3 regions of the Shewanella sp. GutCb genome follow, and region 3 is predicted to be linked to each of the others. Evidence: predicted binding sites of a transcription regulator. Region 3 holds the regulator's gene; each other region holds the start of a gene.
The links. Region 3 encodes FliA, which starts transcription of late flagellar genes. Its sites were predicted from a motif close to CTAAAGNTNNNNNNNNNNNNGCCGATA; they were not measured.

Region 1: a site for FliA is predicted at 2,107-2,133, ahead of CXF86_RS17785 (flagellar protein MotY). Genes of this name have one in related genera too.
Region 2: a site for FliA is predicted at 2,811-2,837, ahead of pomA (flagellar motor protein PomA). Genes of this name have one in related genera too.

What each region holds. Positions count from the first base shown of each region.
Region 1 is NZ_PJBL01000029.1:1,083-5,937, reverse strand. Features, by position in the region: gene CXF86_RS17795 (Preprotein translocase subunit SecY) at 1-682, opposite strand, end outside; gene rnt (ribonuclease T) at 1,310-2,026, opposite strand; gene CXF86_RS17785 (flagellar protein MotY) at 2,167-3,036, shown strand; gene CXF86_RS17780 (prolyl oligopeptidase family serine peptidase) at 3,656-4,855, shown strand, end outside.
Region 2 is NZ_PJBL01000016.1:19,999-24,853, forward strand. Features, by position in the region: gene thiI (tRNA uracil 4-sulfurtransferase ThiI) at 1-548, opposite strand, end outside; gene CXF86_RS08645 (flagellar motor protein MotB) at 886-1,854, opposite strand; gene pomA (flagellar motor protein PomA) at 1,859-2,626, opposite strand; gene xseB (exodeoxyribonuclease VII small subunit) at 3,032-3,271, shown strand; gene ispA ((2E,6E)-farnesyl diphosphate synthase) at 3,272-4,153, shown strand; gene dxs (1-deoxy-D-xylulose-5-phosphate synthase) at 4,175-4,855, shown strand, end outside.
Region 3 is NZ_PJBL01000004.1:26,265-31,119, reverse strand. Features, by position in the region: gene flhF (flagellar biosynthesis GTPase FlhF) at 1-367, shown strand, start outside; gene CXF86_RS04900 (MinD/ParA family protein) at 372-1,253, shown strand; gene CXF86_RS04895 (RNA polymerase sigma factor FliA) at 1,246-1,965, shown strand; gene cheY (chemotaxis response regulator CheY) at 2,006-2,389, shown strand; gene CXF86_RS04885 (protein phosphatase CheZ) at 2,403-3,140, shown strand; gene CXF86_RS04880 (chemotaxis protein CheA) at 3,154-4,855, shown strand, end outside.

The DNA of each region.
Region 1 (4,855 bases), on a different contig from region 3:
CGACAAAGAATGCAGCAAAAAAATCGAGGAGTACTGAGAGAAAAATTACTAAGCTTAATTGAGCTGTCTGAGTCGATACATTCAAGGCGTTGGCCAGACTATCGATCAAGCCAATGACCGAGCCTTGGCTTATCAGCGGCAGGCTGTCTCGCTCCATCGCTAAGTGCTGCTGCTCGCTCCGAAGTTTATCGTTCTCTTTTTGAATACGCATAACCCCAGTTGCAATAAGTTCCATCTGAATGTATTTTTTAGCCGCTACGTTATTAAGCTCGATCTGCTTCTCTATTGAGTCAATCTGCATGTTGTAAGCGTTTACTTTACTTTGATGAACATTAGCATGCTCCTGAGCCTTGTTAGTGGCACTGTTTATTCCCCCCACTGAACCACCGATCGAGATGACGGCCAGTACAGCATAGAAGACCAAGGCCAATATCATCCCACTATAGTTTCGTCGAGCTTGACGTTCGCCCACTTCATACCAAGCAAAGAATTTACCCAACTCAAAAATCACTGCAAGCGAGCCAAACATAACCTGCATAAATGGATCATCATCGATGGATAAAAATAACAACATAGAGAACACGATTGAGGCGATGATGGATGCCCCTGTAAAGCTATAAACGCTCCACATGGCAAAATTCCCTTTCGGGTATCTAACGGCTGGATTTTCGGTGTAAAACATAACGGACTTCTTTATCGGTGAGCGGTGAGCTCAAAACCTGTCAACGGGATCGTCAGGCAAAAATGGTGCGTAAGGATATATCATAAAAACGGTTATGCCCTTATAAAACATAGCCTACCAAGTGTTCCTGCTGAAATTTCACACGCCAATTGTGTAAGTGTTCAAAAGGTGTTCAGCCGCTGCTTATTAAGCATTCACTCATAAGTAAACCTGAGGTCTTACATTGATGATTTGCAGGTTAAACAGGTCGATTGATTAAACTGCCCATTTATATTGAATGGGCAAAATAACTATTTGCAGTGGCATTGTTAATTTGACCTAATTAGAGAGACTGACTCAACAGTCTCTATAGCATTTTCTAGCTTTACCCTATTTATCGTAATGTGAATAGGGAGGTTTAGCTTTCAAACCTACTGTGTCATCCTCAGCCCTCAATTGCACTGGGGAACTACAATTTGTTTCTTTGACAAGCATTTGGCTATGCCGCACTTATGACCAAACTATATTGTGACTATAGGCTAGGTTATCGGCTGCTATGAGTGAACAGCGTCCCCGACACCATCAAATCCAAGTCATAAAAAAAGCCGCATTATTTGCGGCCTTTTAATGTAGCAATGAAAGCAGACTCTATGACTCTGGCTTAGAGTTGGACTCAGCTTCTGATTCCACTTCAACTTCAACTTCAGCTTCTGAATCTGAGGCTGTTTCATCGGCAATATATGGCCAGCCGCCTAGAGACTTCCAACGGTTGACGATTAAACAGAATAGTTCTGCTGTGCGTTCTGTGTCATATAACGCTGAGTGTGCTTCTCTATTATCAAACGGAATACCCGCCATGGCGCAGGCTTTTGCCAGCACAGTTTGGCCGATGGCAAGGCCTGCGAGTGCGGCTGTGTCAAACGTGGCAAAAGGATGGAAAGGCGTACGTTTTAGACCATTACGCTCGATGGCTTGGCTGACAAAACCATGATCGAAAGCGGCATTATGGGCAACAATAATACTGCGATGACATCCAGATGCTTTCTGTGCTTTTTTGACTTCTTTGAAAATTTCTAAAAAAGCTTCTTTCTCACTCACGGCGCCGCGAAGCGGGTTAGTGGGGTCAATACCGTTGAATGCTAACGCTTCGGGTTCTAGGTTAGACCCTTCAAACGGCTCAATGTGATAATGCAGCGTCTTATCTAATCCGATTACGCCGTCGTCATCCATCTTTAACATAGTGACTGCAATTTCTAATAGCGCGTCGGTCTTTGAATTGAACCCGGCTGTTTCAACATCGATAACCACTGGGAAATATCCTCTAAAGCGGTTTTTCAATTTGTTGGGGTCGAAAGTGTCAGTCATTAAATTTTCCAAAAAGTTAGCAGGTGCCTATTATGGGGCAACTGATAATGACTGTCATGTGCGTTTGGTCATTTTATACGCTAAAGAAAGATAATATTGTGCCGATAGAGTGTAGTGACTCAATTATAGAGGGTAGTTTTATGCGGCTTAGCGTTCTTTTTGCAACATTAATATGCTTACCATTTTTTGCCAGTGCTGATTTAAAGCAATATGTAGCTTCATTAGAAGAGTCGCAGTGGCGTGTGAGCGGCAATAATCCGGTAATGTGCCGTCTTGAGCACGATATTCCTGCCTACGGTAAAGCGGTATTTACCAGCATTGCCGGTAAAGATCATAATCTGAACTTTACGCTGGATATGTGGGTTAAACCTGATCAAGTTACGCAGGCAACATTAATGAGTATGGCGCCGGCATGGCGACCTGGAGTTGTATCAAAAGAGATCACTGAGCTCACCTATCAAAAGTACTTTAGTGGCGAAGTACCGCGCAATGCTGCATGGTCAATGTTGGCTGAACTTGAAAGCGGTATGCAGCCCACGTTTTATTATGCTGATTGGTACAACGAGACCAATAAAATTGCAGTGGGTTTGTCGGCGGTAAACTTTAGACGGCAATACGCGCAATTTAAATCGTGCTTATCGACACTATTACCATACTCTTTTGAAGATATTGCTTTTACGGTATTAACTTATGAGTCAGGCGGCACCGAGTTAACGCGTTACGCTAAATCACAAATTAGTAAGGTACAAGAGTATTTAGCCTATGATCAAAATGTTGATCTAGTCTTAATCGATGCTTACACCGACAGCTATGGTGGACGCAGTGTAAATGAAAAGGTGTCGGTGCAGCGTGCTGACTCCGTTAAAGATTTGTTTGTTGCTAGTGGTATACCACAAAGTCGTATTCACACAGTAGGTCATGGTGAGCGCAGACATGTGGCATCAAACCTGACTATTAATGAGCGCGCAAGAAACCGCAGAGTAGTGATTAGAATAAGTAAGCCGCTCTAAGCGCTTCGCTCATCCAAGCTACAATGATAGGCCCTGTATATATTGCAGGGCTTTTTTGTGATTTAGGCTTTGGTAAAAATAAGATAAAAAAAAGCCCGCTTACATTAGCAAGCGGGCTGCAAAAATATTTGATTTGCAATCAACAAATTGAAGGAAGGAAGTCAAGCTAAGAACCAGGGATGTAACTTCCGTGGATAACCACCAAAGTTTAGAGTTCTTTGTTTTCAAATCTGCTAGGCAGACACTTCCTGAAAACGAGGTGAATTATAGAGCGAGATTAGTAAACTGACAAACTAGAATAATTGAACTTAAACATTAGTTTTACTAATGAATTAAAATTGTTTAGATGGTAACTATATAGGCTTAAACACTGTTTTTTGAGTGCTTAATCACGTTTTATGCATAACTTAACATAATATATAATTAATCTATGTTGCAAGATTGATAATGAATAATGAGTGGCATAAGGTCAGCTTAGGCGATAACAAACTTTTGCGCTGTTTTTTATTAGTTTGTATAGTGCATCTTGAAAATGGCTATTTATGCCAACTTAATAAAAAAGCTTACCTAGTCAGGCTGTTCTGTTGTGCTACGGATAAGTGAATCAGGGATACAAATAATGCGAATTAATTCTTTTTTTGCCAAAAGACAGTTATTGGCTATCGGATTAGGGTTTGCCATCGTCGGATGCCAATCTCAATCTGTTGAAGAGTCACAGGAAAAAGCTGTTATAGCGGACCAAGATAGTGTCATTGAAACCATTCATGGTGTTCAGGTTGCCGATCCTTACCGCTTTTTAGAAGTTGAGTCAGATAAAACCCATCAATGGGTGAAGCAGCAACAGCAAGACGGTAAAGCTTACTTAGGGGCGATTGAAAACAAACAAGCGATTGTTGATCGTATTACTGAACTGTGGAACTTTGAAAAAATTTCAGCACCAAATGAAAAGGGCACTAACACCTTTTACTATCGCAATAATGGCCTGCAAGCACAGTCTGTTTTATTTGTGAAAGATGCAAAGGGTAACGAGAAAGTGTTATTGGACCCAAATACGTTTTCATCTGACGGTACAATTGCACTGTCGGGTACGTCGGTAAGTGATGATGGTAATACATTAGCATACGGTGTTTCTAAATCAGGTTCGGATTGGCAAACCTGGCACTTTGTCGATATTGCGAGCGGAAAAAAGTTAACTGATCAGCTAGATTGGATAAAGTTTTCCAGCGCGGTATGGAATAGTGAAAACACTGGCGTCTATTACGCTCGCTATGATGCTCCCAAAGGGGGAAATGCGCTCGCCGATGTTAACTTTAACCAGAAAGTGTATTTTCATAAAATAGGCAGCAGTCAGGCAGAAGACACCTTGGTATATGAAAGACCACAAAATAAAGATTGGGGTTTTGGGATTGAAGTGACAGATAAAGGCGATTACCTGCTGCTTTATATCTCTCAGGGGACAGACAGTCGTAATCGATTTTTTTATAAGTCATTAAAAGAGCCACAAGCCGAGATGGTTGAACTTATCCCTGACTTGGAAGCGGAATACAGCTTTATTGGTAATGATAAATCGACGTTCTACTTTAAGACCGATTATCACGCGCCAAATGGTAAAGTGATTGCTATTGATGTGAATAAAAGCAGCAAGGATAATTGGAAAACGATTATTCCTGAGCTTAAAGATCCAATAAGTAATATTGCTATCGTTAATGATCACATTGTTGTGAGCTACCTGCATGACGTTCTGGGTAAATTAACGATTTACAGCATGAATGGCGACAAGCGCCAAGATGTTGCTTTACCGGGGAAAGGAAAGATAGCT
Region 2 (4,855 bases), on a different contig from region 3:
AACACATCTTCTTGAGTGGCCATGGGGTAACCACCAAGGCCTGGAATACGCTTATCAACAAGGTAAAGTTGCTCGTTATCAATTTCGAGATTTACCGTTATATCTGGATTTTTCAAGCGAACGCCAGCAGCTTCAGTAAATTGGTTTAGCCCACCACCAACATAACGTTCAACTTCAATTGAGTTAAAGTCATGTTTACCAACACGCTTAACACGCACGCAGAACGTCTTACCTGCGAGTTCTTCTTTATAGACTGCCAATGTTTGCTGATAGATATCATCCATAGATTCAAAGGTGCTCACTTCGACTTGCAGCACATGCGCAATACCAGGAATACAAGCGAGGCGTTCAGCAAAGGCTTCAACCAAATCGGGTCTATCATCTGGCACCATAACCATGATTTTGTCCCATTGGCGCTGTACTTTCGCAGACTCATCTACTTTTTTAAGTACATTACGAATATTGGTTTCAAGCATTTTGGTAAAGCGCATTCTTACCGGCTTGCTTTTCATCATGATTTCAGGAAACAGTTTTACGATAAATTTCATTGGTCTTCCGCGGGAACAAGTTTAAACAGCAATGGCGAGATTATAACAATATCCAAGCACAATTGCGTATATCAGATCAGACATTATCCACGATATATTGCAAACTGAGACCATGAATATCGCACTTATGCTCAATAAGGATATAAAGCTGACGATTAATGGGGTAGGAAAGTAGCCACTCTGTGTACAGCGTAAACAATAACAGCCATAAAGTGAGCGCTCACTCTTGATGATAAGATCCCGAACGTTCACAGCCTGCTAAAATCCAACAATGGGCAAAACTACGATTGTTGCCATCGATGTAATAGCAACAATTTATCGAGGATCAGATTGAGTATTACGGGGAAACTTGGATTTCGTCTGACTCTTTAGGCTTACCTTGTTCGATAGCAATTTCAACACGGCGATTACGTGCTCTATTGGCCTGAGAGTTGTTTTCAACTAACGGCGCAGTCGAAGCCATCCCCACCACTTTTAGCCGCTGCTGATCAAAACCTGCTACTTTAATCATTTCATGGGTGACTGCGACGGCACGTTTACTGGATAGATCCCAATTTGAGCTATACAACTCATTTGAGATATTTAAATCATCTGTGTGTCCTGACACCGTTACAATACCGGGAACATCTTTTAGTAACTCGCCAACACGCCTAACAATCGGCTTAAAGCGTGGCTGCAAAAAGCCTGAGCCTGACGCAAATGCGCCTTTCTCACGGATCCGAATAATAATCTGTTGACCTAGCGACTCAATTTCAATGGCACCATCAACAATCTCTTTGTTGAGCTCTTGAGCCATCTTCTTAACTTGTTGATTGATTTTATCCTGCGCAGCAGCTTCTGCTTTTTTCGCTTCGCTTTCAGAATCTGCGGTTGATTTAGCTAACGCTTTTGCATCTTCTTGCTCTTGCGCTGTCGACGATGATTCACCGCCTCGCTGTTGACCGCGTTGCTGCTGTACACCGCCAGCACTATCATCTTCACCCGCTTGAAACTCTAGCATGGGCTCGGTCATTTCATTGGTTTGCTGATTAATAATTTCAATTGGAGTCGATTCTGGGCGGCCCGGTCTAAACTCTAATGCAATCACCGATGTCCCTTTGGGAATATCTTTCACTTCGACTTTATTCTGTACCCCAAATGCATACTTCATTGAACCCGCAATCTGCTTGAACTTCATCACGTCCATTTCAGAAAAAGCCAACAGCAACACAAAGAAACACATTAGCAGAGACATTAAATCAGCAAACGTGGCTAACCAAAGCGGCGCACCAGCAGGTGGACATTCACATTTGGCTTTTTTAGCCATCGCGCTATGCTCCGTCCATGGTATTGATGGTACGAGACTTTTCAGAGAGATAATTTTTGAGGAAACCTTCAATGACTCGAGGGTTTTGACCATCTTGAATAGCCAATACGGCATCCATAATCAAATTACGGTTTAGCATCTCTTCGTTCATTCGAAGCGATAATTTATCGGCAATGGGGATCGCCACCATGTTAGCGACCACGGCGCCATACAGCGTCGTCAGCAGTGCAACCGCCATTGCTGGACCAATCGATTTAGGATCATCCATGTTTGACAACATGCCCACGAGTCCAATTAGCGTACCAATCATGCCCATTGCTGGCGCAACATCGCCTATCGATTTAAAAATACCAATCCCGGTTTTATGGCGTTCTTCGGTGAGCGCGATATCTTTTTCAAGTGCGTCTCTGACAACATCGCCATCATGACCGTCGACTAACATATCAATCGCTTTTTGCATAAAGCTGTTGCTAATCTCAGCCTCTTCCAACGCTAAAAAACCACCTTTTCGTGCGGCATCAGCCATCGTAATAGACTGTTCAATCAGTTCTTCAGGTTTATCGATTTTAAAAATAAATGCTTTGGCTGCAATTTTAGCAGAGCCTAAAAATTGCTTGAGGTTATATTTCATCATTACGACAAATAACGAACCAATCATCACAATTAAGATAGAAGGTACATTGATGAAAATACCGATCCCGCCGCCACTTGCCATCGCCATGATAACAAACCCAAACGCGCCAATCAGTCCTATTAGGGTTGCTAAATCCAAAACCGCTCCTCAAATACCAATCTATTCGCTATACAACTTCAATCGAATGCTAACAACATTCAAAACTCACACGCAAGCGTCTACTCAAAAACAATAGCGACAATATTACGCCTTCACTGTGACAGCAAGCACCAACTAAACAAACGGCTAAATAGCGTACAAATTTTCAATATTGCACCTTATATAGCGACCGAAGTTAAGATCTCTTGAGTGATATTTCCCGCAATTGTTGCGCTATTTCCGTTAAAATAGATCCCAACTACATAAACAACGTATTGCAGTAACAAGCCGATAGCGGAATTTATGCACGAAAGCGTGCTTTCACGCAAATACTCAACGGCTTAGTTTGACCCTTGTGCCCTGCTGATATACTTTGTGTATCGCTTAATTCTAGGAATCATCATCGTGGCAAAAAAACCTGAAAATCTCTCTTTTGAAGAATCGCTTTCCGAATTAGAAAAAATCGTTGCGGACTTAGAACACGGCGATGTGTCCCTCGATGATGCGTTAAAACAGTTCGAACGTGGAATTAAACTGGTAAGAAATAGTCAGAGTAAGCTTGAAAATGCACAGCAAAAAGTAGCGGTGTTAATGACGGATGAAGGTGTCGACACCTTAAAGCCTTATGAAATAGAGGGTGAGTAATTGTTAGCAGAGGCACTTGGTAAATACCAACAACGCATTAATCTTCAGCTGTCATCTCGTATAGATGCACTTGCCGATACCGATCCTCGTCTAAAAGCGGCCATGAAACATGGCGCATTAATTGGCGGGAAACGTATTAGGCCATTTCTCGTCTATGCTATTGGCGATATGCTAAAAGTTAAGCTTGAGACCTTGGATGAATGCGCTGCGGCAATCGAATGTGTTCACGCCTACTCTCTCATCCATGACGACCTACCCGCTATGGATAATGATGCACTTCGTCGTGGCCAGCCAACAGTGCATATTGCCTATGATGAAGCGACGGCTATTTTAGCAGGTGATGCTTTACAGGCACTTGCATTTGAAATCATCAGTGAGCCCATCAAAAACATCACCCCATCACAGAATTTAGCGATGGTTAAAGCCTTAGCGAATGCCTCTGGGTATAATGGCATGTGTGGTGGCCAAGCGATGGATTTAAGGGCGACAAATAAACAGATAGAGCTTGCAACACTGATTCAGCTGCATCAGCTTAAAACAGGTGCATTGATCCGTTGCGCAGTCGAATTTGCCATTATTGCCGCTCAAGTTAATGATGAAGAGCGACAAGCTTTACTTGATTTCGCCGATGCCATTGGTCTCGCGTTTCAAGTACAAGACGATGTATTAGATATTATTGCCAGTACCGAAGAGCTTGGAAAACCTCAAGGTTCTGACACAGATTCAAATAAGAGCACTTATCCAAAGTTGCTTGGTTTAGAGGGCGCCCAAAAAACTGCTACAAGTTTGATTGAGGACGCACTATCAGCGCTGGCTAAATTACCATACAATAGCCAGTTAATTGCCGAATTCGCCCGTTATATCATTGAGCGAAGAGTTTAATAAAAGACAAAGAATCTCGTTATGAGTTTTGATATTTCTCAATTCCCTGTGCTTGCACAGGCAAACACCCCTGATGAGCTAAGACAGCTCCCTCAAGCCGTTCTGCCACAACTGGCTGACGAACTTCGAGGTTTCCTTTTGAAGTCAGTGGCTAAATCAAGTGGCCATTTTGCCTCAGGACTTGGCACAGTTGAACTGACTGTGGCCATTCATTACGTCTATAACACACCATTCGATCGATTAATTTGGGATGTAGGCCACCAAGCTTACCCGCATAAAATCTTAACGGGTCGTCGTGAAAGAATGCACACCATCCGTCAAAAAGGTGGGATCCACCCTTTTCCTTGGCGTGAAGAAAGTGAGTACGATACCTTCAGCGTAGGCCATTCTGGTACCTCTGTAAGTGCTGCGCTCGCGATGGCAATTACTGCGGAAAAAGAGCAAGCCGGACGCAAAGTAGTCTCCGTTATCGGTGACGGTGCGATGACTGGCGGCATGGTATTTGAAGCCATGAACCATGCAGGCGATCTTCACAACGATATGCTGGTGATCCTCAACGACAATGAGATGTCTATCTCTGAAAATGTGGGTGCGCTCAATAATCACCTTGCCCAGCTAATGTCGGGGCGTTTCTACACCACGATTCGTGAAAGCAGCAAGAAAGTCCTTAAGGGCATGCCTGTTATCAAAGAGATGGCAAAA
Region 3 (4,855 bases):
CTTCCAGCAACTCGATAATTTAACTGCAAATAGCAGAATACCTATCCGTAGTTATCTGGTAATGTCTGCCACTGGTCAGCGTCGCGTATTAGAAGATGCTGTAAAACAGTTTACCCGTATCCCGCTTTCCGGCGCGGTACTGACGAAGTTAGATGAATCAGTGTCATTAGCGCCAGCGCTAAGTGTATTGATCCAAAGTGGGTTACCTTTGAGTTATGTGACCGATGGACAACGCGTTCCAGAAGATATGCAAGTGGCTGACACATTAGCTTTAGCCAATCGAGCATTAGCGGTGTTAGATAACGAACAATTAGAACCATTACATAATAGTGAACGGTCACAAGAGATGACCCATGCATTCGAGTAAAAACATGACTCCCGATCAAGCAAGCGGTTTACGTATGATGAATCAGCCAAACAATGCAAAAGTAAAAGTTATCGCCGTATCAGGTGGTAAAGGTGGCGTTGGTAAAACCAGCGTGTCAATTAACACGGCTGTCGCGTTAGCAGAAAAGGGCAAACGTGTCGTGGTTTTGGACGCGGATTTGGGTCTAGCGAACGTCGATGTGATGCTAGGTTTGCGCGCAGATAAAAATTTATCTCATGTTTTGTCTGGAGATGCCGAATTAGATGATGTCATCTTAAGAGGACCAAAAGGCATTGGGATCATTCCAGCGACTTCTGGCACTCAATCTATGGTCGAACTGACTCAGGCACAGCATGCGGGTTTAATTCGTGCCTTTAGTGAGATGAAAACCCAGTTTGACATCTTAATTGTGGATACCGCAGCGGGTATTTCCGACATGGTGCTGAGTTTTTCTCGTGCATCACAAGATGTGTTAATTGTGGTGTGTGATGAACCAACGTCGATTACCGATGCCTATGCATTGATTAAAATTTTGAGCCGCGAACACGGTGTGTTCCGTTTCAAAATTGTCGCCAATATGGTGCGGAGTTTGCGAGAAGGGATGGAGCTATTCGCCAAGTTAAGTAAAGTAACAGACAGATTTCTGGATGTTGCCCTTGAGTTGGTCGCGACTGTACCTTTCGATGAGAATTTACGTAAGTCTGTCAGAAAGCAAAAGTTGATTGTGGAGATGTTTCCTAAGTCTCCAGCAGCGATTGCTTATCATGGACTCGCGAATAAAATATTGAGCTGGCCTATACCTTCTCAACCAGGTGGACACCTAGAGTTCTTTGTTGAACGATTGGTGCAACGTCCTGATTATCAAGAGGATAAGTCTGGTGAATAAAGCGGCCGCGTATACTCGTTTTGATAATAAGACCTCTATCGTTGAACAGTATGCACCGCTAGTAAAAAGAATTGCCCATCATTTATTGGCGCGCTTACCGGCGTCGGTGCAGTTAGATGATTTACTGCAAGCGGGTATGATGGGGCTGTTAGAGGCTTCATCGAAGTTTGATGGTAGTAAAGGCGCGAAATTTGAAACCTTTGCCGGGATCAGAATTCGTGGCTCTATGTTAGATGAAATAAGACGCGGCGATTGGGTACCTAGATCGGTACATCGTAATCAACGTCGCGTTGCACAAGTGATTGATGAATTAGGCCAAGAGCTTGGGCGTGATGCACGTGATCCCGAAATCGCCGAGCGACTAGAGATGCCGCTCGAAGATTACTACAGAATTTTGAATGATGTGTCTGTGGGTAAAGTGGTCGGGATAGAAGATTTAGGCGTTGCCGTTGATGTGGTTAACCACGACGATAACCAAGATGATGTAGCCTATGAGTCGTTAGCTAAAGTTGAATTTCATTCAGCATTAGTGGCGGGGATAAAGCTATTACCAGAACGAGATGCGCTGGTATTGTCATTGTATTACGATGAAGCATTAAATTTAAAAGAGATTGGGGCCATTCTTGAGGTCAGTGAGTCTAGAGTTAGCCAGATCCATAGTCAGGCGATGCTAAGACTCAAAGGTAAACTCAAGCACTGGACGCAAACATAACAATAAACGAACATAAAAAATAAGCTCCGCGGAGGAAACCTTGAACAAGAATATGAAGATTCTTGTTGTTGATGATTTTTCAACAATGAGACGTATCATCAAGAACTTGTTGCGAGACTTGGGATTTAATAATACCCAAGAAGCAGATGACGGTTCGACAGCCTTACCTATGTTACAGAAGGGTGATTTCGATTTTGTCGTCACCGACTGGAACATGCCTGGAATGCAAGGTATTGACTTATTAAAGGCGATTCGTGCCGATGATAACTTAAAGCACCTTCCAGTACTGATGGTGACAGCGGAAGCTAAACGCGAGCAGATTATTGCAGCCGCGCAAGCTGGGGTAAATGGGTATGTAGTTAAACCCTTTACTGCAGCAACGCTAAAAGAAAAATTAGAGAAGATTTTTGAGCGCTTAGGTTAAGCAAGGATGAGCAATGCAGCAATATACTTCAGGGCTCATTACTCTCGAGCAAGCTGAGAGTCTCGTCGCGTTACTTCGTGATGGCGAGCAAGCACAAGCCGATGAATTGGTGAGAGAAATAGCTTCACCTATTCAAAAAGAACTCTTCGATGAAGTGGGCCGTTTAACGCGCCAACTTCACAGTGCTATCGTAGACTTTCAAGTGGACAACCGCTTGGTAGAGCTAGCGAATACCGAAATTCCAGATGCCAAAGAGCGTTTGACCTATGTCATCGAGATGACAGAGCAAGCGGCTAATAAGACCATGGATGCGGTTGAAGAGTGTTTACCTTTAGCAAATGCATTAAGTGATAATATTCAGGCAGTGAAACCGGCTTGGGACAAACTCATGCGCCGTGAACTGCCATTAAATGAATTTAAAGCTCTGTGCCATGATATTCAACAATTTGTAGATAGAAGTGAATCGGACGCAAGTCGAGTCAGAGAACTGCTTAATCAAATACTACTAGCACAAGACTTCCAAGACCTCACTGGCCAAATGATCCGTCGTGTAATTGAACTCGTCAGAGAAGTGGAAAGTAGCTTGGTTTCTATGTTAACCGTCTTTGGTGAGCAACCTGCGTCAATTGCAGAAAGTACACCCTTGCTCGATGTTGAAGCTGAAGGTCCTATTATGAATGCAGAAAAACGTCAGGATGTTGTGACGGGTCAAGATGAAGTTGACGATCTGCTTTCGAGCTTAGGTTTTTAAAGGAGTCAAAAGAATGTCCTTTGATGTTGATGAAGAGATACTGCAGGACTTTTTGATCGAAGCCGGTGAGATTTTAGAGCTTCTACAAGAACAACTAGTCACGTTAGAAAATAACCCTGACGATACCGATCTGCTCAATGCCATTTTTAGAGGGTTCCACACGGTAAAAGGTGGTGCGGGTTTCCTCAGTTTGACTCCAATGGTAGATGTTTGCCATGAAGCTGAAAATACCTTCGATCTATTGCGTACTGGCAAGCGACAAGTCAGTGCTAATTTAATGGACGTTATTTTACAAGCGGTCGATGCCATCAATACTATGTTTGCTGAAACTCAGGCGGATCAGCCTCAGTCTCCAGCGGATCCGAACTTGTTAGCGCAGCTTAAAACACTCAGTGCAGGGCAATTATTGCCTTCAGAGTTAGCGGATGCTCAAGCGGATCAAACAACTGCAGGTGTTGAAGAAGCAACGATTATCGAAACCGTTGTTGCCCCTATTACAGCGGCAGTAGACATTACCAGTGGCGGCAGTATTGACGACATCAACGACGCTGAATTTGAAGCTTTGCTCGATGCTTTGCATGGCAATGGTAATAGCCCTAGCGCGAATGCCGCGGCTGATAGCGTTAATGTAGCGAGCGCAAGTACTAGTGACATCACCGACGACGAGTTTGAATCGTTACTTGATGAATTGCATGGCTCGGGTCAGTTTAAAGCCCCCTCAGCGCCAGCCGTTGTAGCAGAACCCGCGCACGTTGTGGACTCTGATGAAATCAGCGACGATGAGTTTGAACGCTTACTTGATGAACTTCATGGTGCTGGCAGTAGTCCAGGAGCGGTGACTGAAGTCACTCAAGCATCGCAAGCAAGTTCTGCGCCCGTAGTGCAAGCCATTACCACGTCACAGCAAGCAGCTGTGGTCGCTCCAACACCAAAACCCGCGGTTCAAGCCAAAGCTAAGCCTGCGGCTAATACCCCGCAAGCAGAAACGACGGTACGCGTCGATACTTCAAGACTTGATCAGATAATGAACATGGTCGGTGAGTTAGTACTGGTTCGTAATCGCTTGTTGAGCCTTGGAGTCTCCCGTGATGACGAAGAGATGTCGAAGGCACTGGCAAACCTAGACTTGGTTACCGCTGACTTGCAAGGCGCGGTAATGAAAACGCGTATGCAACCGATTAAGAAAGTCTTTGGCCGTTTTCCTCGTGTGGTGAGAGACTTGGCTCGTACCCTCAATAAAGAAATTGACCTTATTATGGTGGGTGAAGATACCGACCTTGATAAAAACTTAGTTGAAGCATTAGCTGATCCGTTAGTGCATTTGGTCAGAAACTCCGTTGATCATGGTATTGAAATGCCAGATGAACGTGAGGCAAGCGGCAAACCTAGATCAGGCACTATTACGCTCTCTGCTAGCCAAGAAGGCGACCATATCCTACTGAAAATTGAGGATGATGGCGCGGGAATGGATCCGCAAAAGCTTAAAGATATCGCTATTAGCCGCGGTGTGCTTGACGCTGATGCCGCAGCGCGAATGACTGACGAAGAAGCTTATAATCTGATTTTTGCCCCCGGTTTCTCTACTAAAGTAGAAGTCTCGGACATATCCGGTCGTGGCGTTGGCATGGACGTTGTTAAAACCCGTATTACCCAATTGAACGGTACGGTTTACATCGACTCGCTTAAAGGTAAAGGGACACGTTTAGAGATTAAAG